DNA from 3 places in the Rhizobium sp. AG207R genome. Region 3 is predicted to be linked to each of the others. Evidence: predicted binding sites of a transcription regulator. Region 3 holds the regulator's gene; each other region holds the start of a gene.

Region 1 (9,728 bases), on a different contig from region 3:
GCTTGCCATGTTGATGGCTCAAAGACGAGCCGAGCATGGGAAGCGCATCAAGTCCGTCGACAAATGGAAGATTTATCGCGCGCTCTGTGAAGCTAAGCCTCTTCTCGGGGTGACGGATCGTGCGCTTGCAGTTCTCAATGCGCTCTTAAGCTTCTATCCGAAAAACGAGCTATCGGATGACGCCAACCTGATCGTGTTTCCCTCGAACGCGCAGCTCTCGTTGCGCGCCCATGGGATGGCCGAGCAGACCATTCGCCGCCACTTGGCTGCGTTGATCGCTGCCGGGCTTCTGGTACGCAGGGATAGCCCCAACGGCAAGCGTTATGCTCGTCGGAGCAGGGCAGGGGACCTCAATGAGGCCTATGGCTTCTCATTGGCGCCTCTTCTCGCACGCGCCGAAGAGATCGAGCATCTCGCCACTCGGGTTGCGGCCGAACGGCTCCATATGCAGAGCTTGCGCGAGCGTATAAGCCTCCACAGACGCGATATCGCCAAACTGATCGAAACTGCCATTGCCGAAGCCGTGGAAGGCCCTTGGGAAGCCGTCTACGTGGCTTTCCGTGCGTTGATTGACGGTGTTTCGCGATCTCCCACCGCAATGGAGCTGGACGTTCTCCTGGATAAACTCTGCCGCCTGCACGACCAAATCATCAACCAATTGGAAACACATGTAAAAGCCACGAAACTAAGCGGCAATCCCTATCAAAATGAGCGGCACATACAGAATTCAGACTCCGAATCCCTAATTGAATCTGAAACCGAGGCCGGACAGCAAGAAATGCCACTGGACGAGACCGTATTTCCGCGGACAACACCACAGACGCCCGAAGCGGCAACATCTCCGGGCGTTATCGGACCAACATCCTCAACAATGCGCAGCTTTCGCGTTGAAGCTCGTAACGAGACTGCGATGGAGCTAAAGTCCTTCCCACTGGATCTCATTCTCCGCGCTTGTCCAGACATCATGTCCTATGGACCAGCAGGGACTATCAACAACTGGCGTGATCTGCTTGCAGCCTCGATCATCGTCAAATCAACACTCGATATCAGCCCTGGAGCCTATCAGGAGGCCTGCAGGATCATGGGGACAGAAAATGCTGCCACCGTCATCGCCTGCATCCTCCAACGCGCCCCATACATCAATTCAGCCGGCGGCTATCTTCGCGATCTGACCCGGCGAACGGAGAAAGGAGAGTTTGCGATCGGTCCCATGCTTATGAGCCTTCTGCGGGCAAATACGACCGCGCCAAAGGTGGCCTAGCCGGTTCTAATTTCAATGTGGAAAGATTGATATCCGGTTCCGCCTAGGCCTCGATACGGAGCGCTGGTTTAACGCAGACCTGATCAAGTCTGCTGAGACGCATCGACCACGGTTTTGGTTGATGCGAAAGACGGCGCAGCCCTCCTATAGGGCTAACGGCAGGAAAGAGAGGGATAGCTTCTGATTGAGGCTTTATCTCAATGAAATCAATCGGCTAGAGGCTGTGTAAAATTCAGCCAGGTCAGCCGAAATAAGTCATAGGAGGCGTTCTTATCGTCCGCCGATCTCAAGTTTTTATGCCGTTTTTACCGGCAAATGTCCATATATTTTCGCGTCGATCCGGCGCTATGGTATCCACAGGCAAGCTTACCGCGCAGGCATTTGGACGCGACAGGAGAAATTGCATCCCGGCTCCCTTAAACAGGCGCGGCAATGATCAATGATCCCGGCCGTCACCTGTCAAATTTCCTGATTTGGCTCTCGGCCACCGTCACGGCTGGTCGCAGATCGGGATCGGCTTGGCAGGCGGTGCCGGATGGTCCTTCTTGTATTGCACGATGATCGGTTCGAGGGTTTCCTTCGGCCAGAACTTAGGCGTGCCGATCTCCTTCAAGCAGGAGTCGTTCCAATATAATCCGGATTGGGCCGGAGAGCGCCCCGCCGCAACGGCTTTGGCGATCGCCTTGATGTCCGAGGACTCCGGATAGATGTAGAGCGTCGTCGGATTGTCCTTCACCATGGAAATGATCTGATTGGCATCCGATGCCGCCCAACTGGTGCAGCCGTCGCTACGGCCGCCAGCATATTCCACCAGCTTTCCGAGCGGAACATATCCGTCCCGGTTGGCGTAGGGGCTCTGCGGATCCTTCTTCATGCAGATGCCCGCAACCTTGGCGGCCGCATGTCCGCCGATCGCCCTTTCGCGAGCATTCGCGGTCTCGCCTTCGCCATCGAACTGGAGGAACGTGCGAAGATAGGCAGCTTCCTTGGTTTGTGAGAGCTTGTAGTAGCCCTTGAAGGTCGTCTTCGTCTCCTCCGTCACATAGGAACCGCCCGTCGTCAGGTTCGAGTCCATCGCATTGCCGAAGTTCTTGGCGCACATGCGGCCGTTGCCGAAATCAGCTACGCCCTTGAGATCGCGGCCGCTGCCGTGGCCGGATGAAACGACACGGAACGTCTGTGTCGCCTCGCAAACGATGTAGAAGCGGCCCGCGGACTTGCCGTCATTTGGAGTGTTCGGACGAGTTGCGTCCATGGCGAAATAGCAGGGATTTTTGACCGTGCCTTCGCTCACCTTTCGCATGTAGAGCGCGCGGGCTCTTTGCAGGACTGGTTGAGCGATCTGCCCGTCGCCGGTACCGACATAGGCTCCGAGCCAGGCCGGAATGTCCGGCTGCCGGGTGGCTGCCAGGGATTGCGATGTTGCGGGAATGACGAGGGCGAGGGAGCAGAGGCTGAGCATCTGGGGGACGCTTCGAAGGGCATATCTCAACCGCACGGAATTAGTTCTCCTATCAAATATTCTGGGTCGGCATTCGCTGCTGCCGTCAAAAGCAATGTTGACAGCCTGCCTGCCCCACAAGCTCGCCTGCCAAACGCTTAGATCCAGAACTCATACTTGTGCGCTGCTTTGCTGAACTAGATCCTAACAGATGCCGGAAATCCTGGCTGACGAGGAAAATTGCTCGCCTGTCATTGATCGACTCCATCCGTTTTGCGCCAGCATTCTTCAGCGATCGCGGCGCAAATATGGCGGACTTGAGGCGGTGAGGGCGCCAACAAAGCCTTGATGGGCTTATGCCGCGTCACGAGGTGGGGTGTGCTGCTTCTGCAAACGCGGCAAGCCGTCTTCCAGATTGAAGGACAGAATTTGCTCGCTCACCTATCCATGGACGGCGGGCGCGTAAAATTCCGGATAATGCAACGGCATCATCCCTTACGATGTCGGGGTGTTGCCGATGTCGCTCTTCGGTGTCTGGATCAGGTCGACAAAGTGGTCGGCCACTTACTGCGATGGCAGATGGGGAGCGGGAAAGTCCAGCACCCGGCTGGTATAGCTTTCGATCAGTGCGCTGAATGGTGTTCCATCCGGCAGCTTCAGCACGGCATGGTGTTCGAGAAGAAAGGAAGGCAAGGCGAGAGACCCGCTCCCGGATGGCGGCAGATCGGCGCCGGTTTCCCATCCTTGCGGGAGCGGCGACCAAAGGAGCTTTGCCGACAGGTTCGTGCGGGTGAAATTGAGAGCCTGAACGGCACGGCCGAACGCGATGTCGCTCGTATCGAGCGACTTGTTCATTTCGGCTGTGAGCTTTGCCGGCACGTACCAATTGTCCGCCTCGGACAGAATACGATCCCCGCAAGCCAGACGAACGCGACGATAGGCGACAGGTTCGTCAGGTCCGACCGCCAGCAGCTTCCGGATTGAATCGTCGGCCGGCTTGTCCTGACCGCGCACGCGCTGCGCAACGATTTTCGAGCCATCCGGTGCAAGCTTATGCGCAGCACACCAGCGATCGAGCGTCAGCGTGGCACTGGCATTGCTGAGGAGATCGGCATTCAGGGTCTGCAGGATTGCCAGTGCTTCCAGACGCGAGGTCGGCGTGTCGGGCCACTGAGAGGCAGCCGGCATTTCCTGCGCCGTCGCCGTGTGCGCGCCAAGCGCGATGGCGACGGAGCTGCCGAGGGCAATCATGCGGACGAAAGACGGGGGCTTTGATGGCATGCGATGAAATCCTCTGCACTGATGATTTTACAGGCCGGAACCTAATGGCTGAGAAATGCGCCGCTGGCATAGATGGCAGGCTTGCCGCTATTGGCAAGACGCGAAAAGGCTGTTGCGGACAAGCGCGGCAACTGGCCGCAAAATCATCCGCTGTCTTCCTTACTGAATAGGATGCTTACGATCCGATCGCATTCAGGCTGGTGAAAGCCAACTGAATGAGACCGGCCGTGGCGATGAAGGCCAGTGCTGAGACGAACAGCGCCGCCAGGATCAGCAAACCGTCCCGTGCCATCAGGGCGACTGAGATCGCCATGAGGGCAACGACCGGCATATAGTTGCCGAGCGGGATCGGAAGGACAATGGCGACGGCCAGCAGGAAGATCGGAAAAGACAGCAGCCATTGCATGGTGCCGCCCGTGAAAGCGGCCAGACGGCCCGGACGAACGACAGTTTCGACCTTGGCGAGGATCGGCGCGCTGTAGCGTACGATGAGTTCCACGATTACTGGCGAAAGCCGGCGTCGGTTGATAAAGGCCGGTAGCCATATCCTCCGGCGGCCCAGTGCGATCTGCACCGCCACCAGAGCGAGAGCGCTTCCGAAGACGACGCCGAACGGTCCTGGGATCGGGATCAGTGCCGGCAGCGAGAGAAAGAGGATGGTAAAGGCCATGCTCGTGTGCCCGAGGCCGCTGAGCACCTCGCCGATGGAGATGCCGCCCTGCTCATGGGTGAGCCTGGCGAGATGGTGCAGGCGAGTGGATGCCCTGTCATCATGCCCAGTCGTATCGGCAGCCTGTTCTGTCATCGGACATCACCAGATAAGGTCACCGGAATTTCTTGTTTGCACAAAGCGTCAGGCTTCATCGACACCTTCGCCCTTTCCCTGGATAAGCCTGATGACGGGCGCGCAGTCCGGATTGCTTTTATCGAGCAGATCGGCAGGGCTGCTCCAGCCGGTCGACAGGCCGATGACGGTTGAAATCGTCCAGAAAGTGTCTTCGGAGGCGCGTTGCGCCAGTGCCGGGACCTCGGACGAGAGACATGCCTGCGATTGCCTGATGATCCCGACAGGCTGGCCGGCGGCAGCGGCATGCCGCTCGATTTCGGCTTGAAGCGGGCCAAGGGCGAAAGTTGCAAAAAGGGCTGCGAGGAGATTGGAGATCATGTCTGTACCTTGTCGGAAATCTGTTTGAAGCGGGGAGGGAAGTGCCCCAAGCGGGGCACCTCATGGCGTCAGGCGCTTTCAGCCTTGTCGCGCGTCTTCAGCAGGCTCCAGCCGACGCCGCTTGCAATGATCGCGAAGGTGATGCCGAGCGAGAGGACGGCCGGGAATTTTTCGAGACCCAGCATATCGGCGACGAAGATCTTCGAGCCGATGAAGACGAGCACGACGGCGAGCGCGGGCTTCAGGTACCGGAAGCGGTGGATCATGGCGGCAAGCGCGAAATAGAGGGCACGCAGGCCAAGGATCGCGAAAATATTCGACGTATAGACGATGAACGGATCGGTGGTGATCGCGAAGATCGCAGGAACCGAATCCACGGCAAAGATGACGTCGGCGACTTCGATCAGCACGAGCGCCATGAAAAGCGGCGTGATGAACCAGACCATTTTTCCGTTCTGCGGATGCGGCTGCTTGACGAAGAAGCGCTCGCCATGATGGTGGTCGGTGACGTTGAAGCGGCTGCGCATGAAGCGTACCAGCGGGTTCTTTGACACATCCGGTTCGGTATCCTTCACGACCAGCATCTTGATGCCGGTGATGATGAGGAAGGCGGCGAAAACATAGAGCAGCCAGGAGAACTCGGCCACCAGTGTCGTGCCGACGCCGATCATGATCGCGCGCAGCACGATGACGCCGAGAATACCCCAGAAGAGCACGCGGTGCTGATAGAGGCGAGGCACGGCGAAGAAAGCGAAGATGAGGGCAATGACGAAGACGTTGTCGAGAGCCAGCGTCTTTTCCACGACGAAGCCCGTCATGTAGGCCAGGCCGGAATCGGCACCGAGATACCACCATACCCAGCCGCCGAAGGCGAGGCCGAGCGTGATGTAGAGAACGGAGAGTTTGATGCTCTCGCCGACACCGATCTCCTTGTTTTCCTTATGCAGCACACCGAGATCGAAGGAGAGAATGGCGATGACGAGCGCAAGGAAGCTTACCCACATCCAGAGCGGCTTTCCCAGCCACTCCACGAAGAGCAAAGACGTTTCCATGTCGGAAAACCCCTGTCGGCGCGGTGTCGGAAAGGTCCGACATCGCGAGAGCGCCGACGGCTCTCACCAGAGGGGCCCGGACCAGCGGGTTGGCCAATAGCTGGGAAGCCGACGTCGGCGTTTCAAGGGTTTGCGTGCATTTTGCAAAGACGACAATGTCACGTAGCGTCTAAGGGTTGGTTCGACCGATATGGATGCCGTAAACGCTTGCCCTTTCCTGCGCGACGAAATCAGCCAGGGCGGGAGGAATTTCGACCTGGGCGGTATGCCGCGCGAGAATATGGAATCCCTTCGGAAGACAGGTCGCGATGCGGCCGATGATCGTTTCATAATCGACGATCAATATCTCCTGTCCGGCCACAAGGTCGAACAGCAGCGGATCGTCGATCACATGCTCATTTTCACAAAACCAGTAAGAGGAGATTGTCAGGTCGGGAAGATACCCGATCTGCGCCGGCAGGCTTCGTTGCTCGAACTGGAAACGTCCCGGCAGGCCAGCCGCTGACATCAGCTCCCTGGCGAGAGCGAGCTGATGTTCGGATATGTCCAGCCCGTAAACCTCGAGCTCGGGATTTCCGGCAAGATAGGCAAAGGCAAGGCTGAAGGCGCCCGAGCCGCAGCCGAGATCGCATACCCTTCTATATTTGTGGACCGTTGCTTCGAGGCTGGTAAGTACCTGCAGGCACTTCAGTGAATTTCGCATTCCGAACGCACGCGTGAAGGCATCGGCGGAACGACTATAGTCGAATATCTCGATCTGGCGCCTGCTTTCGACAGCATTGCGCAAGGCAATGGAATCGTTGCTGGGATGGTATAGATGATTACATCTGAGCAGAACTTCGGCAAATTCTTCGAAATGCCGCGTCTGTACGTCCGTGCCGGTCATGCAAGCCTGTCCTCGCCAAGGATATTGTCTTTGGCGTGATTGGAAAGGCTGCATGCGCCGAAAGCAAGCCCTCAAAACTTGCCCATGATGCCCGGTAGGGCAAGGGCGCGCAACAACGATCATCGAACGTCGGCGCCGCCATGTCAGCCTTGCGGCAGGGCGATCGGAAATCCTTCGAAGGTCTTGAGAGTATCGAGGACGATTGCCGTCTTCACATGCTGGACCGATTCATGCGGAAGCAGCACGTCGTTGACGAAACGGGAGAGATCGGTAAGCCCGCGGGTGGCGACCTTCAGGTGATAGTCCATTTCTCCTGTCAGCGCATAGGCTTCCAGCACCTCCGGCAGACCGTTGATGAGCTGCGAAAACCGGCGGGCATTATCCCTGTTGTGGGTGGCAAGCGTCACCGAGATGACGACGAGCATGTCCAGCCCCAGCTTCTGCCGGTCGAGATTGGCCTGGTAGCTGCGAATATAGCCTTCTGCCTCCAGCCTCGTGCGTCGCCTCGAGCATTGCGACGGCGAAAGCGCAATGCGCTCGCCGAGCTCGTTGTTCGTCAGTCTGCTGTCTTTCTGAAGCTCCTCCAGCAGACGCAGATCCAATTTGTCGAGCTGTTCATCCATTGCACAAAACTCTGAGAATCCTCACGAAGCGTGTGTAGTATTCGCTTATCTTATGAGGATGGCAAGTTTGACATCATGAATGTCGGCTTAGCTTGCATGACGAAGGTTGCGCGGATTGTGTCGAATTGGAAAGAAGGTCCGTAGGTTCGGCTGGCATTTTAGATGCGGCACACACAATCAATCTTACTTACCGATCGTCGTTTTGGAATTAGCGGTTGAGAAAGTTGACTCCATTTTACGTGATTGTCATCTGGCTTTTATAAGTGGGGAGCGGGAAGCAACCAAACGCAGGGGGTATAAATGCGTAAACTTCTTCTCGCCATGATGTCTGCGGCCTTGATGTCCGGCGCAGCCCATGCAGCGACAGTCTATCCGTTGGACCGGGCAACGGTACTTGCCGGCTCTCCGTTCGATTTCAAGGTGGAATTCAACAAGGTCGTCAAGCCGGAAGACGTGAAGGTCACGGTCAACGGCGAAAGCTACGACGCGGTTTTCGGCAAGGCGGCTGATTTCGTCGCAGAAGAGAAGGGCGCTGAAGACAAGGTACTCGGATCGGCCCTGATCCTGCGCGGCATCAAGCTCGCAAAGCCCGGCCAGTACAAGGTCGAGGTTTCGGCCGGCGACGAGAAGAAGTCCGTCAACTGGGATGTCTATGGCACGTCGGCCACGCCGAAGGCCAAGAACATCATCTTCCTGCTCGGCGACGGCCTCTCTGTTGCACACCGAACCGGCGCCCGCATCATGTCCAAGGGCATGACCGAAGGAAAGGCCAATGGCCGTCTTGCCATGGACGATATCCCGCCGGTCGCCTTCATCGGCACCTCCTCGACCTCTGCGATTGCCACCGACAGCGCCAATACCATGTCGGCCTACATGACCGGCCACAAGTCGGCCGTCAACGCCCTCGGCGTCTACGCCGACCGTACGCCGGCAAGCCTGGACGACCCGAAGGTCGAAACGATCGGCGAGGCGTTGCGCCGCACCGGCAAGAAGTCGCTCGGCATCGTCACCACGGCCGAAGTCGAAGATGCGACGCCGGCAGCGCTCGTTTCCCATACCCGCAAGCGCGGCGACAAGGCGGAGATCGTCGGCATGATGTACGACGTCAAGCCGGATGTCCTGCTCGGCGGCGGCTCGGCCTATTTCCTGGCGAAGAGCGTTCCTGGCTCCAAACGCAAGGACGACAAGGACTATATCGCGCTCTTCAAGGATGCCGGCTATGCCGTTGCGACCGACAAGAACGAACTGGCGGCGGCTGCCGGCTCCAACCAGGACAAGCTGCTTGGTCTCTTCCACACCGGCAACCTTGACGTCACGCTCGATCGTGAATTCCTGAAGAAGGGCACCGTCGACAAGTTTCCGAACCAGCCGGGCTTGGTCGACATGACCAAGGTCGCGCTCGATAAGCTTGCCAAGAACCCGGACGGCTTCTTCCTGGTGGTGGAAGGTGCCTCCATCGACAAGATGAGCCATCCGCTCGACTGGGATCGCGCTCTGGTCGAAACCATCGAGTTCGACAAGGCCGTTGCCGTCGCCCGCGAGTTTCAGGCCAAGAATCCGGATACGCTTGTTGTCGTCACCGGCGACCACACGCATGGCGTTTCGATCATCGGCACCGTCGATGACGAAAAGAAGGGCACCGAGATGCGCGAGAAGGTCGGCACCTATGCGGCTGCCGGCTTCCCGAACTATGAGGACAAGGATGGCGACGGCTATCCGGATCGCGTCGACGTTTCGCGTCGCCTGTTCATGGCCGCCAACAATGGTCCGGACCACTACGAGACCTTCCGCCCGAAGCTCGATGGTCCTTTCGTGCCGGCTGTTCAGAACGAGAAGAAGGAATACGTCGCCAATGAAGCCTATAAGGACGTGCCCGGTGCCGTCTTCGTGCAGGGCAACATTCCGCGGGACGAGGACAGCGGTGTCCACGCCGTCGATGATGTCGTGCTGCAGGCGGCTGGTCCCGGCGCCGAAGGCTTCCGTGGCTACATGGAACAGAGCGATGTCTACCGTGTGCTG
Region 2 (9,728 bases), on a different contig from region 3:
ATTCGGTTTCGAGAAGGTTTCGCTGTTCCCGGCCGCCGACTATAACGGCGTTATCCAGGGCCTGCTCGGCGGCACGCTCGACTTCGCCGAACTCGGCGCGTCCGGCTACGCAGCCGTCGCCATCAAGGACCCGAAGGCCGTTACCCCGATCCTGACGACGCAGCAGACCGACGGTTCGACCGGCTACTACTCGATCGGCCTCGCCCTCAAGTCTTCCGGCATCAAGACGATCATGGACGCCAAGGGTAAGAAGCTCGGCTACGCCGACCCGGACTCCACCTCGGGCTACCTTGTTCCGCTGACGCAGATTCCGAAGACCACCGGCGTGCCGAACGACAAGTTCTTCGGCTCGACCCAGTTTAATGGCGGCCATGAGAACAACCTGCTCGCCGCTTACGACGGCAAGGTCGATGTTGCTGTCGACGACTCCTCGGGTGTTGGCGATTTCAAGGACGGCTTCACCTCCGGTACCTTCCGCAAGGAAGTCGACAAGGGCGCCGTAGATCCGAACAAGCTCGTCGAAGTCTGGCGTTCGCCGCTGATCCCGAACGGCCCGCTCGTCGTTCGCAACGCTCTCGGCACCGAATGGCAGACGAAGCTGACGGACTTCTTCATGAAGCTCCCGACGGCTGACGCCAAGTGCTTCAACGCCATCGAAGGCGGCGACTTCAAGGGCTACGTCAAGGTTACTCCGGACTTCTACAACGCCGTCATCGACGTTCGTAAGGCTGCCATCGGCGGCTGATCCGCATTCCTATAATTGGGCGGCCGGCAACGGCCGCCCTTTTGCTATTCACACCCTTTGCTATTCACAAGGGCAGGATTTCATGACGATCGCCGATACGCACCCGAACATGCAAAGCGCGCCACAGAGCGCCAAGGAGATCGGCGACGCCTGGAGCAAGATGGTGGCCAAGCGCCGCTTCTACACCGGCATCGGTCTCGTGATCCTGCTCGTCGCCTTCGTCAGCTCGGTGCGCTTCGCCGACGAAAACAACGCCGGGCATTTCTTTGACCGCCTGCCGCATCTCTTCGATTTCCTGAGCTGGCTCATTCCGAAGGACTGGGCCGACGTCTACCGCGCGCTCTTCGACCTGCCGAGCCCGAACGGGGCGAATGGCGCCGGCGGCGAGGAATTCAATTTCCCGCTCGGTCGCGTCTATGTCTGGGGCGATTTCTATATCCCCGAATATTTCGAGCTGATGATCATCACGATCAACGTGGCACTGGTATCGACCATCATCGGCTTCGTCTTTGCCGTACCCTTGAGCTTCTTTGCCGCCCGCAACATGTCGCCGTCCCATCCGATCCGGCTGGTGACGAAGCGCATCATGGAACTTCTGCGCGCCTTTCCGGAAATCGTCATCGCCGGCCTGTTTTCGGCGATCTTGTCGATCGGCCCGATCGCCGCGATCATCGCCGTCGGCCTGCATACGATCGGCGCGCTTGGCAAGCTCTTCTACGAAGTGGTCGAGAATATCGACATGAAGCCTGACGAAGGCATGCGTGCCGTCGGCGCGAGCTGGAGCGAGCGCGTGCGCTTTGCCGCCCTGCCGCAAGTGCTGCCGAACTTCATGTCCTACGCGTTGCTGCGTCTGGAGATCAACGTTCGCGCCTCAACCATCATCGGCGCCGTCGGCGGCGGCGGCATCGGCGAGGAGCTCAAACTTGCGATTTCACGCGGTTTCGGCGCCAAGACATTGGCGCTGGTGCTGCTTCTCTTCCTGACGATCATCGCCGTCGACCAGTTTTCCGCATGGCTCCGCCGCCGCCTCGTCGGCGAGCATGCCTTCCTTTTGCAGCATTGAGGTTATCCATGTCCGTCATCGACGCCGGCCGCATGCAGGAAATCGAAGCGCGTTACCCGGAAGTTCTTCACCGGTCCTTCCGCCAGCGCTTCGGCGCGCTGATGATCTTCATCGGCGTCATCCTCTACGGCATCTATGCCGTGTGGTTCTTCGACCTGCCGAAGGTCATTTCGGAAGCGCATTGGGAGCGCGTCGGCATCTATCTCAGCGAATGGGTGAGCTATGACGTGCAGCCGGAATTCCGCATCTCCGGAGACAAGATCAGCATCAAATATCCGCGCTTTTCGCCCCTGGGCGATAATCCAAACCCGGACTGGGTGAAGACCAATCCCGATGGCAGCATGACCGTTTCTGTCAGCGGCACAAGCCGCACGGTAACCGTCACCAAGACGCAGGCCATCGTGACCGCGCATGGCATCACGATTCCGATCGATATTGCCGGCGATGTGCCGAAAATCGTCGGTTCCGAGCCCGTTCCAAGCTGGATGACCGTCTATGACGACAATATTCTCGTCAATCTCGGCTTTGCAGGCGACGCCAGCATTTCCACCGACCGCGTGAAGATCCGCAAGCGGTTCATCGGCTGGGCCAACTTCGTCTTCGATACGCATTCGCCCTTCTTCGACAAGCCGGCGAGCGAAGTCATCAGCCTGATCGTTTCGGGGCCGCGGCTCGATCCTGCTCAGTCCAATCTCTCGCTGGCCTTCGACAATATCTGGAACAATGGCGCATGGCAGCATGGCGACGTCTGGACCAAGCTGTTCCAGACCATCGTCATGGCCTTCCTCGGCACGCTGCTGGGCTCGCTCGCGGCCTTCCCACTCGCCTTCCTGGCGGCTCGCAACATCACGCCGAGCCGACTCGTCAACCAGATCCTCAAGCGCTTCTTCGATTTCCTGCGTTCGGTCGACATGCTGATCTGGGCGCTGTTCCTGACGCGCGCCTTCGGCCCCGGCCCGCTCGCGGGCAGCGGCGCGATCTTCCTCACCGAGACGGGCACGCTTGGCAAGCTCTATTCCGAGGGCCTCGAGAACATCGACAACAAGCCGCGCGAAGGCGTGAAATCCACCGGTTCGCCGACCATTCTCGTGCATCGCTACGGGATCATGCCGCAGATCGTGCCCGTCATCGTCAGCCAGACGCTCTACCAGTGGGAATCGAACGTGCGCGGCGCGACCATCATCGGCGCCGTCGGCGCGGGCGGCATCGGCCTCAAACTTTGGGAAGCAATGCGCACCAATGCCAACTGGGAAAACGTCGCCTATATGGTGCTGCTGATCCTCATCGTTGTCTTCCTGTTCGACGCCGCATCCAACGCCCTGCGCTCTCGGCTGATGGGCACGCGAACGAAATAAAAAAGAACGGGAAAAAATCGTTCCGCATCATCATTCTGTCACGGGAATCCGATAGCGCAGGCCGGCAAGACCGCAGCGGCCAAGCTGGCTTTAGCCGGATTCGAACCGTTGCTGCCTTGCTGCTCTTGCGGTTTGTCGCAAATCACCCAACAGTGTCTCGCGCAGCCGATTTTTCCAAGGAATGCAGCCTTGCGCTATGCTCTCTATTTCACGCCGCCCAAAGACGATCCGTTGACATCTCTCGCTGCCCGCTGGCTGGGCCGCGATGCATTTTCGAATGAGATTTTTTCAGACAAGGCCATGGCGCCGCTGCCGGAAGGTCATGCCGAGCTGACGGCCGATCCGCGCCGCTACGGCTTCCATGCCACGCTGAAGGCGCCGTTCGAGCTAGCCGCTTCTGTGACCGAGCGCGATCTCCTCGAAGTCGCCGCCGAATTCGCCTCGCAAACCAAGGCTTTCACCATTCCGGAGCTGGTGCTTGGCCAGCTCGGCCATTTCTTTGCGCTCGTTCCCGGTTCCGTTTACCAGCCGCTGCAGGATTTCGCCTCGCGCGTCGTCAAGACCTTCGAGCCATTCCGCGCGCCGCTGTCGGATCACGATATCGCGCGACGCAAGCCGGAAGGCCTGACCGAGCCGCAGCGCGCCAATCTGCTGCGGTGGGGCTATCCTTACGTCAACGACGAATTCCGCTTCCACATGACGCTGACGGGACGCGTACCTTCCGAGCGTCAGCCCGAATTGCAGGCAATCCTCGCCGAGCGCTTCGCCGAACATACCGGCAAGCCGCTCGATATCTCCGGCCTCGCCGTCTTCGTCGAAGAAGAGCGTAGTGCTCCCTTTACCGTCCGTTCCTGGCTGCCGCTTGCCGGCGCCTAATATGAAAGAGCCGATATGACCAAAGAAACCGTCCTTTCCAACGCCCGCATCGTCCTCGAAGACAAGATCGTCGAAGGTTCCGTGCTGATTCGCGACGGTCGCATTGCCGCCATTTCCGAGGGCAAGTCCGATATCGGCGAAGATTTCGAGGGCGATTTTCTGATCCCTGGTCTGGTCGAGCTGCATACCGACCATCTCGAGGCGCACTATTCTCCGCGCCCGGGCGTGCGGTGGAATAAGACGGCGGCGATCCAGGCGCATGATGCCCAGATCGTCACCTCGGGCATCACGACCGTGTTCGACTGCCTACGCATGGGCTCGGACGAGGACGGCGGTTTCGAAAAGGGCGAGATGCGTGATATGGCCGATGCCATCCAGGCCGCCCAAAGCGAAGATCGCCTGCGCGCCGATCACCTGATCCATCTGCGCTGCGAAGTCTCCTCCGACAACGTGCTCGACCACTTCCAGGATTTCGAGAAGGACCCTTACGTGCGTCTGGTCTCGCTGATGGACCATGCACCGGGTCAGCGCCAGTTCCAGACCATGGATCAGTATATCTTCTACTATCAGAAGAAGCGCGGGCTCAGCGACGAGGCCTTTGCCAAGTTCGTCGCCAAGCGCCAGGAGGAATCGGCCAAGTATGCTACGCCGCATCGCGACGCGATCTCCAAGGTCTGCGCCGATCGCGGCATCACCGTTGCCAGCCATGACGACGCGACGCTTGCCCATGTCGACGAAGCCATCAACTACGGCGTTCGCCTCGCCGAATTCCCGACCAGTATCGATGCCGCCAAGGCTTCGCACGGCGCCGGCATGAGCGTGCTGATGGGCGCGCCGAACATCGTCCGCGGCAAGTCGCATTCGGGCAATATCGCCGCCCGCGATCTGGCCGAACTCGGCGTCCTTGACGTGCTGTCTTCCGACTATGTGCCACTCAGCCTGCTGCATGCACCCTTCATCTTGGCTGATGAGGTTGAGGGCATTTCGCTGCCGCAGGCGATTGCCATGGTGACGGCGACGCCGGCAAAGACGGTCAGTCTCAATGACCGCGGCCGCATTGCCGAAGGGCTGCGGGCGGATCTCGTGCGCGTTCGCCGCGATCACGGCGTGCCGGTCACGCGCTCCGTCTGGCGAGAAGGGCGGCGGGTCGCATGAGCCCGGAAACCAAGATCAAGCCGGCTAACCTCGGCCTGACGGATGCGACAGCAGGCACGCTGGCCGTCGTTGTCGGGCCGAGCGGCGCCGGCAAGGATACACTGATGAATCTGGCCGCCCGGCATTTTGCCGGCCGGTCTGACGTGCATTTCGTCCGCCGCGTCATCACGCGGGACGGCGATGCCGGCAATGAAGACCACAGAAGCGTTTCCGAAGCTGACTTCGATGGAATGGAGCAAGCCGGCGCCTTTGCCGTTTCCTGGGAGGCGCATGGGCTGAAATACGGCATTCCGGCTGAAGTCACCGATGAACTCGCTCGCGGCAATCTGGTCATCGCCAATGGCTCGCGCTCGGCGCTTCACCGCTTCCAGGCCGCATTTCCGCGGCTGAAGGTCATCAACATCACGGCGTCCCGCGAAGTGCTGGCCGAACGACTGATGGCGCGCGGACGCGAGAGCCGCGAAGATGTGCTGAAGCGTCTGGAGAGAAGCGCACTGACCGTTCAGGGCAGCTACGACGTCGCCGATATCGACAATAGCGGCACGCTCGAAGAGGCCGAACGCGCCATTATTTCCGTCCTGGAAACGCTGGTCCGCAAATAGTCTGATGGCGACAATCGAAGATCATTCGACCCGCCACACATCCTCATAACCCTGATCGTCGATGATGAACCGCGTTCCGACCGGAAGCCGGAGGTATTTGACTACGCCAGGCAACAGCTCGCTTAGGTGGGCTGTGTGAACAGGCTGGTAAAAGTCTTCGGCGTCGGAATATTCACCGCAATAGAAGAACCAGCTGACGGTTCCGCCCTTCGGCATGGCCTGCCGCACGCCATAATCGGCATGCGGCCTATCGTCGATAAGGCGACGGCCACCATGTCTTCCGGCTCGGATTCCGGTTTGACCGGTTCCAGATCGCTTCCGCTCAGTGCGCCTCATCCCAATTGTGGGCGGCGCGCGCATCGACCTTCAGCGGCACGGCCATATCAACCGCCGGCATGGCAGCGTTTTCCATGACCGAGACAATGATCGGCGTGGTGCGCTCGACATCGGCATCCTCGACTTCGAAGATCAGTTCGTCGTGCACCTGCAAGAGCATGCGGACGCGATCGCCCAAGCCGGCCGAAGCTAGCGCCGGCTCCATCTTGATCATGGCGCGGCGGATGACATCAGCCGCCGAACCCTGGATCGGCGCGTTGATCGAGGCGCGTTCGTTAAAGGCGCGGACGGAGGGGTTGGAGGAGCGAATTTCCGGGAAATGGATGCGGCGGCCGAAAATCGTCTCGACATAGCCCTTGTCGCGAGCGGCCTGCTTGGTGCCTTCCATGTAATCGCGGATGCCGGGGAAGCGCTCGAAATACCTCTTGATGTAGTCACCGGCTTCCGAGCGCTCGATCGACAGCTGGTTGGCGAGACCGAAGGCGGAGATGCCGTAGATGATGCCGAAGTTGATCGCCTTGGCGCGGCGGCGCACCTCGCTCGGCATGCCATCCACAGGCACGCCGAACATTTCAGAGGCCGTCATGGCGTGAATATCGATGCCGTCCTCAAAGGCCTGCTTGAGCTGCGGGATGTTGGCGACATGCGCCAGGACGCGCAGTTCGATCTGGCTGTAGTCGGCGGAGACGAGCTTATGGCCCGGCGTCGAAATGAAGGCTGTGCGGATCTTGCGGCCTTCTGCCGTGCGCACCGGAATATTCTGCAGGTTCGGCTCGGAGGACGACAGGCGCCCTGTCGTGGTGGAGGCCAGCGAATAGGAGGTGTGAACGCGCTTCGTCTCGGGATGGACGTAGCTCGGCAGCGCATCCGTATAGGTGGACTTGAGCTTGGTGAGCTGACGCCAGTCGACGATCTTGCGCGGCAGCTCGAAACCGGCCGCGGCCAGATCTTCCAGCACCTGCGCCGAGGTGGACCATTGCCCGGTCTTGGTCTTGCTGCCGCCAGCCAATCCCATCTTGCCGAAAAGGATATCGCCGAGCTGCTTCGGGGAGCCGATATTGAAGCGCTCGCCAGCAAGATTGTAGATCTCGTCCTCGAGAGCGGCAGCACCCTGCGCCAGCTCGCCGGAAAGGCGCGAGAGTATCTGCCGGTCGATGGTGATGCCGCGCTCTTCCATGTGGGCAAGCACCGGCACCAGAGGCCGCTCCAACCGCTCGTAGACGACTGAGAGTTTTTCTGCCGCCAGTCGTGGTTTCAAGACCAGCCAGAGACGCAGCGTCACATCGGCATCCTCAGCGGCATAGGCTGTGGCGCGGTCGATATCGACGAGGTCGAAGGTGACATTGGACTTGCCGCTGCCGGCCACATCCTTGTAGGCAATCGGCTTGTGGCCGAGCCAGCGCTCGGAAAGGCTGTCCATGCCATGCGTGGCGTTGGCGCCGCCGTCGAGCACATAGGAGAGCAGCATCGTGTCATCGAACGATTTCATCTCGATGCCGTAACGCTTCATCAGAAGATAGTCGTATTTCAGGTTCTGCGCGATCTTCAGGATGGAGGCATCCTCCAGCAGATCCTTCAGGCGCGGCAGTGCATCGCGAAGCGGAATCTGGTTTTCCGCCAGGCCGCCGCCGAGCAGATCGCCGACACCGGTCTTGTGACCGAGCGGAACATAGGCGGCGCGGATGGAAGCGCCAGTCGGATCATCGCGATTATCGGCGATCGCCAGCGAGAAGCCGACGATTTCGGCCTGCATCGCATCGAGCGACATCGTTTCCGTATCGAAGGCGACGATGCCGGTTTCGCGCGCATCCGCGATCCATCGGTCGAGCGTGGCGAGATCGCGGATGGTCACATATTTCGAATGATCGATCGGCGCGCTCGCGAAACTTGCGGCGCGCGCCTTGGCGAGATCCTCCGGCGCAGTGGTGCCATCCAAAGCCAGACGCGCCTTGGCCGATGGCGCCGGGACCGATGCCCCTTCGGCTTCGACAACGCTGCCGGCGACGAGATCGACATTCTCGCCGACATCGAGATCGGGCCCATGAGCGCCCTCGCCCCATTCGATCTTGACGATGGAGGGCTCGATTGCCGCCGCATCGCAGTCGCAGGCCTCCGCCACGCGCCGCGTCAGGGTCGTGAATTCCATTGCCTTCAGGAAACCGATCAGCTTCGGGCCGTCCTGCGGATCGAGCACCAGCGCATCGAGCGCAAGTTCCAGCGGCACGTCGGTCCTCAGCGTCACCAGCTGCCGCGAAATGCGCGCGAGTTCAGCATTGGCGATGATGTTTTCGCGGCGCTTCTGCTGCTTGATCTCGCCGGCGCGGGCGAGCAGGGAATCGAGATCGCCGAATTCTTCCAGAAGCTGCGCCGCCGTCTTCGGGCCGATGCCGGGGATGCCGGGGACATTGTCGACGGAGTCGCCGGTCATGGCCTGCAGGTCGATCATCTTGTCGGGTGGCACGCCCCATTTTTCGATGACATCGGGAATGCCGATCTGCTTGTCCTTCATGCTGTCATACATGTGGACCATGGGTGTGACGAGCTGCATCAGATCCTTGTCGGACGAGATGATCGTCACGTCGGCGCCGGCTGCCTCCGCCTGACGGGCATAGGTGGCGATGATGTCGTCGGCCTCGAAGCCGTCAGTCTCGATGCAGGGCAGATTGAAGGCGCGGGTCGCCTCGCGGATGAGGCCGAATTGCGGGATCAGCTCTTCCGGCGGCGCCGAGCGATTGGCCTTGTATTCCGGGAAGATGTCCTTGCGGAAGGTCTTCGACGAATAGTCGAAGATGACGGCGAAATGGGTCGGCGTCACCCCCACGGAGGTATCGCGCGCCGAAGTCAAAAGCTTCCACAGCATGTTGCAGAAACCCGAGACGGCGCCGACGGGCAATCCGTCCGACTTGCGCGTCAGCGGCGGCAGGGCGTGAAAGGCCCGGAATATGAAACCGGAGCCGTCGACGAGGAAGAGATGATCACCTTTTTTCATGGAAGCATGGATAGCGTGACGTACCTCCAACGTCCATATAAACTTCAGTTTTGCAGGCTAGAGCGCTTCCGCTTTTCTTCAAATCGCGCAAACGCTTTATCTTTTGTTTTTACGCAATTCCGGACGGAAAACCGCGATACACTTTTCCTGGAATTACTTTGGTGGGAAGGCCAAATCTCTCACCGAAACGTTACTAACTTTTAATCAATCTAATCTGCGCATTCCCTTGAAAAACCACATTCGAAACCTCAAATCATACTCACCGGCGATTGATACGCCGCGGGTCTGGCAACCGGCCTGTCCCCCGCCATGTCAGACTTGGACAAAGGCCTATCCCCTCTCCGGGCCTTTGTCCCCCTTTCGAAAGCCGCCATGGCGTCCCCTCCAGGCCATGGCGGCTTTTTCATGCAAAAAATACAACCAGTGAACGTGAAAAAATCGACTGAAGTTGCTGATTTCAGGGGTCTCTACCTGAATAATTGCCGATTGTCTTGACCTTGAATTGTCGGCATATTTGCAATCATGGGATTTAATCGGATGGACTCCGCCGCCTACCTTGCCAGTCAGATGGCAAAGGGATTCGCTCGCTCGCTACAACAACGCGCGG
Region 3 (9,728 bases):
GATCCTAGGGCTTGCCCATGCGCTCGGAGAGACCGCGCCGCTGCTTCTGATCGGTATGGTCGCCTTCGTTGCCAATTATCCGGCATCGCCGCTCGATCCCTCGACGGCGCTGCCGGTGCAGATCTACATGTGGGCGAGCGAAGCCGAGCGGGCCTTCGTCGAAAGAACGTCCGGCGCCATCATCGTGCTCCTCTTCTTCCTCGTCGCGATGAACATCGGCGCCATCCTGCTGCGCCGCCGCTTCGAGCGGCGCTGGTAAGGGAGGGCGCACGAAATGAACATGATGACGGAAGCTGCCAGCGAAAGAGCCTTGGCCAAGAAGATGACGACGATCCCTTACAAGATGATCGGCCAGGACGTTTCTGTGTTCTACGGCGACAAGCGGGCGCTCTTCGACGTCAATCTGAAGATCCGCGCCAATACGGTCACGGCCCTGATCGGCCCTTCCGGCTGCGGCAAGTCCACCTTCCTGCGTTGCCTCAACCGCATGAACGATACGATCGAGACCTGCCGCGTCACCGGCAAGATCACGCTCGACGATCAGGATGTCTACGACGACAGCATCGATGTCGTGGAATTGCGCGCCCGCGTCGGCATGGTCTTTCAGAAGCCCAACCCGTTTCCGAAGTCGATCTACGAGAATGTCGCCTACGGCCCGCGCATCCATGGCCTGCATCGCTCGAAGGCCGATCTCGAGCATATCGTCGAAACCAGTCTGCAGAAGGCCGGTCTCTGGGGTGAGGTGAAGGATCGGCTCCATGACGCCGGCACGAGCCTGTCGGGCGGCCAGCAGCAGCGCCTCTGCATCGCGCGCGCCGTTGCGGTCAGCCCGGAGGTGATCCTGATGGACGAGCCGTGCTCTGCGCTCGATCCGATCGCAACCGCCAAGGTCGAGGATCTCATCCACGAGCTTCGGGAGAATTTCACCATCGTCATCGTGACGCATTCCATGCAGCAGGCCGCTCGTGTCTCGCAGCGTACCGCAATGTTCCATCTCGGCCACCTGGTCGAGGAGAACGACACCGATAAGATGTTCACCAATCCCGACGATTTCCGCACGCAGGATTACATCATGGGCCGTTTTGGTTGATGATGGCAGGCGCGCGGCTCCTTTCACACAGTTCACTTGAGGATAGAAAAATGGTCTCCACTCACATTCTCTCTGCCTATGACGAAGACCTGAAGTTTCTGACGCGCCGCATTGCCGAAATGGGCGGCCTGGCCGAGCAGATGGTTAGCGACAGCGTACGCGCTCTCGTCAACAGCGACGCGGCCCTGGCCCAGAAGGTCATCTCCGACGACGTCGTTCTCGACCATGCCGAGCGCGAAGTTGGTGACAAGGCGATCGTCACCATCGCTCGTCGTCAGCCGATGGCAGCGGACCTGCGCGAAATCATGGGCTCGATCCGCATCGCCTCCGATCTGGAGCGCGTCGGTGATCTCGGCAAGAATACCGCAAAGCGCGTCATCGCCGTTCAGGGCACGGGCGTGCCGCGTCGTCTCGCTCGTGGCATCGAACACCTCTCCGAACTGGCACTGAGCCAGCTCAAGGAAGTTCTTGATGTTTACGCGACCCGCTCGCCCGATAAGGCCGTGTCGATCCGCGAACGCGACGAGGAAATCGACGCCATGTACACCTCGCTCTTCCGCGAGATGCTGACCTACATGATGGAAGATCCGCGCAACATCACCACCTGCACGCATCTTCTCTTCTGCGCCAAGAACATCGAGCGCATCGGCGACCATGCCACCAACATCGCCGAGACGATCTATTACATGGCGACCGGTGCTCAGCCGGAAGGCGAGCGCCCGAAGGACGATACCGCCAACACCGTCGGCGCAGTGACGGAATAATCTGGAAGCGAAGAAAGGAGACCATAGGCGCATGGTTCCGAGAGTTGCTGTTGTAGAAGACGAGGAAGCGCTTAGCGTTCTGCTGCGCTACAATCTTGAGGCCGAAGGCTTCGAGGTCGACACGATCCTCAGAGGTGATGAGGCCGAGCTGCGTCTCCAGGAGCGCATCCCCGATCTCCTGATCCTCGACTGGATGCTCCCCGGCGTGTCCGGCATCGAGCTCTGCCGCCGGCTGCGTATGCGGCCGGAGACGGAGCGCTTGCCGATCATCATGCTGACGGCTCGCGGCGAGGAAAGCGAGCGCGTGCGCGGACTTTCGACCGGCGCGGACGATTACGTCGTCAAGCCGTTCTCGACGCCGGAGCTGATGGCCCGCGTCAAGGCGATGCTGCGGCGCGCCCGCCCGGAGGTTCTCTCCACGGTGCTGCGTTGCGGCGATATCGAGCTGGACCGCGAAACCCATCGCGTCCACCGCAAGAGCCGCGAAGTCCGGCTGGGGCCGACAGAATTCCGCCTGCTGGAGTTCCTGATGTCCTCGCCAGGCCGCGTCTTCTCGCGTTCGCAGCTGCTCGATGGCGTATGGGGGCACGATATCTACGTCGATGAACGCACGGTCGACGTCCATGTCGGCCGTCTGCGCAAGGCGCTCAATTTCTCCAATATGCAGGATGTCATCCGCACCGTTCGCGGCGCGGGCTATTCCATGGAAGCCTGAGCGGCTCGCCGCTCGGGTGTTACTAAATAGCGGCGGAAATAGAAAAACGGGCCTCGAGGGGCCCGTTTCTCTTTGTCTTGCGGTAACTTTCAGCCGTTGTTGCGACGGCGGTCATGCACCGGCTGGTAGGCCATGCGCTGATGATAGGTGCAGTAGGGGGACGAATCCGGGCTGTCATTGCCGCAGAAGTGGAAGTCGTCCTTCAGCGGGTCCCCGACCGGCCATTTGCAGGTGCGTTCCGTCAGCTCCGTCAGGCCGAGGCGGCGGGAGATCGGAACGACGACGTTCGATGCCGGGCGATACTGAATTTCATTGACGGAATCTATCTCGATCTCTTCCTTCAGCATGGTTGCACCCTGCTGGCGGGCGACCACGGTGCGGGTAGCGACGCGCGAGCCGTAGGTCGTTGCGCGGGGAGCCGCGGCACTGCGCTTTGGCGTGCGCGTCGCGGTTGCCGTGCCGCCCGCCTTCGCTCGGCCAGGAAGGTTCAGGCGGTGCACCTTGCCGATAACGGCATTACGGCTCACGCCACCGAGCTGCGCAGCGATCTGGCTGGCGCTCAACCCTTCGGACCATAGCTTTTTCAGCTTCTCGACGCGTTCGTCTGTCCAATTCATGCCCTGTCTCCGCTGTCGCGTTTCCGATGGCAGAATCCCTCACCATTGCCTCGCATGGGAACGAGGCGCGAAACGCTCTAAAATTGTGGTGACTAGTTCCGCCGCATGCAGTCTAGCAATTGCTTTTTAACCTAGTGTGAGGCTGACTCCGTGACAAGAGTCGCGAGAATCTTGAGGAATCGATTTCGAGGTTTTCCCCAACTTGCTGCCTAGGCGTGGCATTTCTGCAATAGGCGCCGCCGAACCTATCTCTTTTGCCCGCAAGCGCTATCTCGCACCTGCTAAAACGCCAGTTTTGTTGACATCGCGATGCAAAACATCAATAGTGCCCGGGCCGCCGCAAGGCGGCATTTTTGATTTTTTCGGACCCGTTTCATCAAATCGAAGCGATCGGTCCTTAAAGTTGTGATCAGGAGATATGGCCATGGCCGAGACCACGCCGCTTTATGACACCTATATGCGCGCTCCGTTACGGTTCGAGCGAGGCGAGGGCGTCTGGCTGGTCACCGAAAATGGCGAGCGCTACCTCGATTTCGCAGCCGGCGTCGCGGTCAACTCGCTCGGTCACGCCCATCCTCATCTCGTCGCCGAATTGAAGGCCCAGGCCGACAAGGTCTGGCACCTGTCGAACCTCTACGAGGTGCCCGGTCAGGAGAAGCTGTCGAAGCGGCTGACGGAAGCGACCTTCGCCGACAAGGTATTCTTCACCAATTCGGGCGCCGAGGCGCTGGAATGCGCCATCAAGACGGCGCGGCGCTATCAATTCGCCAAGGGGCATCCCGAAAAGTTCCACATCATCACCTTCGAGGGCGCCTTCCACGGCCGCACCATCGCGACCATCGCCGCCGGCGGCCAGGAGAAGTATATCGAGGGCTTCGGACCCAAGGCACCGGGTTTCGATCAGGTACAATTCGGCGATCTCGATGCCGTGCGCGCCGCCATCACGGATGCGACGGCCGGAATCCTGATCGAGCCGGTTCAGGGCGAGGGCGGCATCCGTCCGGCCACCAACGAATTCCTGCGCGGGCTGCGTGAGATCTGCGACGAACATGGCCTGCTGCTGATCCTCGACGAAGTACAGTGTGGCGTCGGCCGCACTGGCAAGCTCTTCGCCTATGAATGGGCCGGCATCAAGCCTGATATCATGGCTGTCGCCAAGGGCATCGGCGGCGGTTTCCCGCTCGGTGCATGCCTTGCGACGGCAGAAGCCGCCTCAGGCATGAAGGCAGGCACCCACGGTTCCACCTATGGCGGCAATCCGCTCGCCATGGCGGTCGGAAATGCCGTTCTCGATATCGTGCTTGCCGAAGGCTTCCTGCAGCATGTGCGCGATGTCTCGCTGGTCTTCCGCCAGGGGCTCGCCTCGCTCAAGGATCGTTTTCCTGACATCATCGAGGACGTTCGCGGCGAAGGTCTGATGCTCGGCATCAAGGCGGCCATTCCGCAGGCAGAGCTGCTGCAGGCTATCCGTGCCGAGCATCTGCTCGGCGTGCCGGCCGGCGATAACGTCATCCGCCTTCTGCCGCCGCTGGTCGTCACCGCCGAAGAAGCACGCGAAGGTCTTGCCCGCCTGGAGCGTGCCGCCGAGCGTGCGCGCGCTGCCCGCACCAAGAAATCGGCTTGAGTTCAACGCCCGCTGACGGGGCGTTCCTGCCCCACGCGGGCGTTATTGTTTTTTCTGGAGCACAGGTAAGGACATGGCTTCTCCGAAACACTTTCTCGACCTCTCTGCCGTTCCGGCTGCCGATCTGCGCAACATCATCGATGACGCGATCGTGCGAAAGAGCGCGCAGAAGGCCGGCACTGCCGACAAGCCGCTCGCCGGCAAGATGCTGGCGATGATCTTCGAGAAGCCGTCCACCCGAACCCGCGTTTCGTTCGATGTCGGCATGCGACAGTTGGGCGGCGAGACGCTGTTCCTCTCCGGCACCGAAATGCAGCTTGGCCGCGCCGAAACGATCGGCGATACGGCCAAGGTGCTGTCGCGCTATGTCGATGCGATCATGATCCGCACGACCGATCATTCGCGCCTGCTGGAGCTAGCGGAACATGCGACCGTTCCGGTCATCAACGCGCTGACCGACGATACGCATCCCTGCCAGATCATGGCGGATATCATGACGTTCGAGGAGCATCGCGGCCCGATCAAGGGCAAGACGCTTGCCTGGACGGGCGACGGCAACAACGTGCTGCATTCGCTGATCGAGGGTGCGGCACGCTTCGGCTATCGCATGAATATGGCGGTACCCCTTGGTTCTGAGCCGAAGGATCACTATCTGAACTGGGCCCGCAACGAGGGCGCCGAAATCATGCTCTCGCATGATGCAGACCGTGCGGTCGCCGGCGCCGATTGCGTGGTAACCGATACCTGGGTTTCCATGAATCAGGAGCACCGGGCACGCGGTCACAACGTCTTCCAGCCCTATCAGGTCAACAAGGCTTTGATGGCACAGGCCGGCAAAGACGCTTTGTTCATGCATTGCCTGCCTGCTCATCGCGGGGAGGAGGTGACGGACGAGGTGATCGATGGCCCGCAATCCGTTGTCTTCGATGAGGCGGAAAACCGCCTTCATGCGCAAAAGTCGATTCTTGCTTGGTGCCTGGGCGCGATCTGAAGATATTAAACCGCGTCTCAAGGGCGCGGGCGCAGTAGGAGTAAAGCAATGGCCGAAAATGCCGCAACGCTGGGTCAGTTTGATTTCGCCGGTGACGATCATGTCGTTCCCTTCCAGGTGGAAGGTCTGGACGTGCGCGGCCGTGCCGTACAGCTCGGTCCGCTGCTGGACGCGATCCTTGCCCGGCATGACTATCCGACGCCGGTTGCACGCCTTCTGGCGGAGGCCATCGTCCTGACCGTCCTGCTTGGCACGTCGCTGAAATTCGAAGGCAAGTTTACCGTACAGACCAAGGGCGACGGTCCCGTCGACCTTCTGGTTGCCGATTTCACGACGCCGGAAAACGTTCGCGCCTATGCCCGTTTCGACGAAGAAGCACTGGAAAAGGCAGTCGCCGAAGGCCGGACCGAGCCGGAACAGCTGCTCGGCAAGGGCGTCCTCGCCTTCACCATCGATCAGGGCCGTTTCAGCCAGCCCTATCAGGGCATTGTCGCGCTTGATGGCGCCTCGCTCGAAGAGATTGCCGGCACCTATTTCCGTCAGTCGGAGCAGATCCCGACGCGCGTGCGTCTGGGGGCGGCAGAACTTTTCGACCGTGATGAGAACGGCAAGCCGCGTCACCGCTGGCGGGCCGGTGGCCTGATCGCGCAGTTCCTGCCCGAAGCGCCCGAGCGTATGCGTCAGCCGGACCTGCATGGCGGCGATGGCGATACCGGCGTGCGCGATCATGTCGAAGACGATGCCTGGGCGGAGGCACGCAGCCTGGTGGAAACCATCGATGCCGATGAGCTGACGGATCCGCAGGTTGGCACCGAGCGCCTTCTCTATCGCCTGTTCCACGAGCGTGGCGTACGCGTCTACGAGCCGAAGGCCGTCTATGACCGCTGTTCGTGCTCGCGCGACAAGCTGAAGGGCGTCTTGAAGGGCTTCACGGCCGAGGAGATCGAGGCCAGCCAGGAGAATGGCGAGATCGCCGTCACTTGTGAATTCTGCTCTACGACGTATCGCTTCGACGTGTCGGAGATAGAGGCGGCCTGACGGTGCCGATTTTGTCGGCTCAGTTCAGCGTGCGCAACAGGTTGGGCGTATCCAGAGAAAAGGCGGGGATCTTGACATGGAATTGCTCTCCGTCGTCCGTTTCCATCTGGTAATGGCCGAACATCATGCCTGACGGCGTATCCAGCGGGCAGCCCGATGAATATTCATAGGTATCGCCGGGTTTCAGATGCGGCTGCTCGCCGACGACGCCCGGCCCCGTCACCTCATCCACCATGCCATTCATGTCGGTGATGTGCCAGTAGCGTGTCACCAGCTTCACGGCCTTCTTCGAATGGTTGGATATGACGATGCGGTATCCCCAGACATAGCGATCGTCGTCCGGATCGGATTGCTCCTCCAGATAAAAAGGTTCGACGACAACCTCGATGTCGCGTGTTAGGGCGCGATACATGCCTGATACCTTGCCACTGCCCTGAAGCGCCGAGCGCTTCTCCAAGCCTCACTGCCGCTTCAGCATTTCCACATTCGCGGCATATTATCCGCATTCCACCACCCCCGCCAAGAGCGGGATATCTAGCGGTATCCTATAACCAGCCCGCTCCGTCAAGGAACGGCGTGATGAAAACTTGCGTGAACGGGTAGAGCCTTCCCGGCATTTAGCTATTACAGCTAATAACGAAGGTTAACGAGACGTCGAAAGAAGTATCTCAAATCGTCTGTCATTTGGTATTCTCTGACATGAAGCCTCTCTCTCCACTTTTGGTGAGAAGAAACGCTTGCCGCAGCCAAAGGTGCACTTGTAGGTTGCCCGTCATATCTGCAGCCCGCCGATCAAAATCTCCAGCTCATATAATTCCTCATTTCATCTTATGTTCCCTGGGGGTGTGACCGCAATTTTCATCGGAAGGCATTTCGGCTATCATCTGATTCTGGCATGGCCCGTGCCTCCCCCCTCCATTCGGGAAAGTATATTTCATGCGGGGCCGTCGATATCAAAACCGACTGTTTGAGCGCCTGGCATAAGGAGGGGTTGCGGTCATTGCTCGCAATAGGAGGTTTAGATGAGGCTTTCTGCCCCTGTTTATCATTTAAAGCGCAAGGCTAGGCTCCTGTCTCGCCAGCAGAAAATCCCCTTGCACGCCGCGCTGGATCGCGTCGCGGCTGGCGAAGGCTTTGCGGGCTGGAGCTTGCTCGCAAGCAAAACGAGCTCAGCTGTGCCCATCGGTGAGCTATATTCGCGTCTGAGCCCGGGCGATCTGGTGCTGATCGGCGCGCGGCGCGGTCACGGCAAGACCCTAATGAGCTTGCGGCTCGCCGTCGAAGCCATGAAGGCTGGCAATCGCGGTGTCTTCTTCACGCTGGAGGACACGGAAAAGGTCGTCCTGGACCGTTTTCCTGTCATCGGTGCCGATTATGCGGAATTTGCCGATCTGTTTGAATTCGACAATTCAGATGCCATCAGCGCCGATTATATCGTCGAGAGGCTGGCCGGTGCGCCGCGTGGCACGTTGGCGGTCGTCGATTTTCTGCAGCTGCTCGATCAGAAACGGGAAAAACCGGAGCTGATGATCCAGGTCCGGGCGCTGAAGGCGTTTGCGCGCGCCAGAGGCGTGATCGTCGTCTTTGTCTCGCAGATCGACCGTTCCTATGATCCGGCGCTGAAACCAGTGCCCGATCTCTCGGATGTTCGCCTGCCGAATCCGCTGGACCTCAAATTGTTCGACAAGACGGTCTTCCTGAACAACGGTCAGGTTGAATTCAAGGCCGCTAACTGACGAGCTACCCTATCTCTCGCGAGATTGCCCGATGAGGGCAGGTCGAGCCGCCCGGAAAAATCCGGGCGGCTCGATTGATATCAGGCGGAAACCTGCTCGAGCGCGCGGGCGAAGTCCTCGACCAGATCCGCGCTGTCTTCGATGCCGGCGGAGAAGCGCACGGTGCCCGGCGAAATGCCGAGCTCGGCGCGGGCTTCGTCGGTGAGGTTCTTGTGCGTCGTGGTGGCAGGATGCGTGATCAGGCTCTTCGAGTCGCCGAGATTGTTGGAGATCTTCACGATCTCCAGCGCATTCTGCAGCTTGAAGGCCGCTTCCTTGCCGCCCTTGAGCTCGAAGGCGACCAGCGTAGAGCCGCCGCTCATCTGCTTGGCGATGATATCGGCCTGCGGATGGTCCCTGCGGCCGGGATAGATCACGCGGGCGACCTTGTTGGTCTGCTCGGCGAGGAAATCGGCAACCTTGGAGGCGTTCGCCGTCTGCTGCGCAACGCGCAGCGGCAGCGTCTCAATGCCTTTCAGCAGCGTCCAGGCGGTAAAGGGAGACATGGCCGGGCCGGTGTGGCGGAAATAGTCCTGCAGGTTCTCGTCGATCCACTGCTTGTCGGAAAGGATGACGCCACCAAGCGAACGACCTTGGCCGTCGATATGTTTGGTGGCGGAGTAGACGACGATATGGGCGCCGAGTTCCAAAGGCTTTTGGAAGAGCGGCGTGGCGAAGACGTTGTCGACCACGACCTTTGCGCCGATCTGGTTGGCGAGCTTGGCGACGGCGGCAATATCGACCACTTCCAGCGTCGGGTTGGTCGGGCTTTCGAGGAAGAAAACCTTGGTGTTCGGGCGGATGGCTTTTTCCCAGTTCTCGGTAAAGCGGCCGTCGACCAGCGTGCATTCGATGCCGTATTTCGGAGCCAGCGTCTCGACCACCCAGCGGCAGGAGCCGAAGAGGGCGCGGGCAGCGACGATATGATCGCCGGCCTTCAGCTGGCAAAGGATGGCTGCGGAGACAGCGGCCATGCCGGACGCGGTGGCGCGGGCGTCTTCAGCGCCTTCCAGCGCGCACATGCGCTTTTCGAACATATCGTTGGTGGGGCTGCCGTAGCGGGCGTAGATAAAGCCGTCCGTCTCGCCCTTGAAACGGGCTTCCGCCGCTTCCG

What was found. Region 3 encodes PhoB, which activates phosphate uptake and scavenging genes when phosphate is short. Its sites were predicted from a motif close to TGTCATNNANCTGTCAT; they were not measured.
Region 1: a site for PhoB is predicted at 7,954-7,970, ahead of JJQ51_RS14595 (alkaline phosphatase). Genes of this name have one in related genera too.
Region 2: a site for PhoB is predicted at 3,189-3,205, ahead of JJQ51_RS30705 (DUF1045 domain-containing protein). Genes of this name have one in related genera too.

What each region holds. Positions count from the first base shown of each region.
Region 1 covers NZ_JAEPVT010000005.1:437,237-446,964, forward strand. Annotated here, with positions in the region: gene repC (plasmid replication protein RepC) at 1-1,261, shown strand, start outside; gene JJQ51_RS14560 (hypothetical protein) at 1,752-2,759, opposite strand; gene JJQ51_RS14565 (hypothetical protein) at 3,267-3,983, opposite strand; gene JJQ51_RS14570 (exopolysaccharide biosynthesis protein) at 4,159-4,788, opposite strand; gene JJQ51_RS14575 (hypothetical protein) at 4,837-5,148, opposite strand; gene JJQ51_RS14580 (TerC family protein) at 5,217-6,200, opposite strand; gene JJQ51_RS14585 (SAM-dependent methyltransferase) at 6,370-7,086, opposite strand; gene JJQ51_RS14590 (Lrp/AsnC family transcriptional regulator) at 7,230-7,709, opposite strand; gene JJQ51_RS14595 (alkaline phosphatase) at 8,010-9,728, shown strand, end outside.
Region 2 covers NZ_JAEPVT010000017.1:93,951-103,678, forward strand. Annotated here, with positions in the region: gene phnD (phosphonate ABC transporter substrate-binding protein) at 1-745, shown strand, start outside; gene phnE (phosphonate ABC transporter, permease protein PhnE) at 828-1,808, shown strand; gene phnE (phosphonate ABC transporter, permease protein PhnE) at 1,817-3,163, shown strand; gene JJQ51_RS30705 (DUF1045 domain-containing protein) at 3,353-4,039, shown strand; gene JJQ51_RS30710 (alpha-D-ribose 1-methylphosphonate 5-triphosphate diphosphatase) at 4,055-5,194, shown strand; gene phnN (phosphonate metabolism protein/1,5-bisphosphokinase (PRPP-forming) PhnN) at 5,191-5,796, shown strand; gene JJQ51_RS33005 (immunity protein Imm33 domain-containing protein) at 5,818-6,156, opposite strand; gene polA (DNA polymerase I) at 6,119-9,121, opposite strand; gene JJQ51_RS30725 (MarR family winged helix-turn-helix transcriptional regulator) at 9,659-9,728, shown strand, end outside.
Region 3 covers NZ_JAEPVT010000002.1:671,339-681,066, reverse strand. Annotated here, with positions in the region: gene pstA (phosphate ABC transporter permease PstA) at 1-259, shown strand, start outside; gene pstB (phosphate ABC transporter ATP-binding protein PstB) at 275-1,090, shown strand; gene phoU (phosphate signaling complex protein PhoU) at 1,141-1,854, shown strand; gene phoB (phosphate regulon transcriptional regulator PhoB) at 1,886-2,569, shown strand; gene JJQ51_RS07245 (GcrA family cell cycle regulator) at 2,659-3,186, opposite strand; gene JJQ51_RS07240 (aspartate aminotransferase family protein) at 3,611-4,810, shown strand; gene argF (ornithine carbamoyltransferase) at 4,884-5,801, shown strand; gene JJQ51_RS07230 (Hsp33 family molecular chaperone) at 5,850-6,839, shown strand; gene apaG (Co2+/Mg2+ efflux protein ApaG) at 6,859-7,251, opposite strand; gene JJQ51_RS07220 (DNA helicase) at 7,862-8,575, shown strand; gene JJQ51_RS07215 (O-succinylhomoserine sulfhydrylase) at 8,656-9,728, opposite strand, start outside.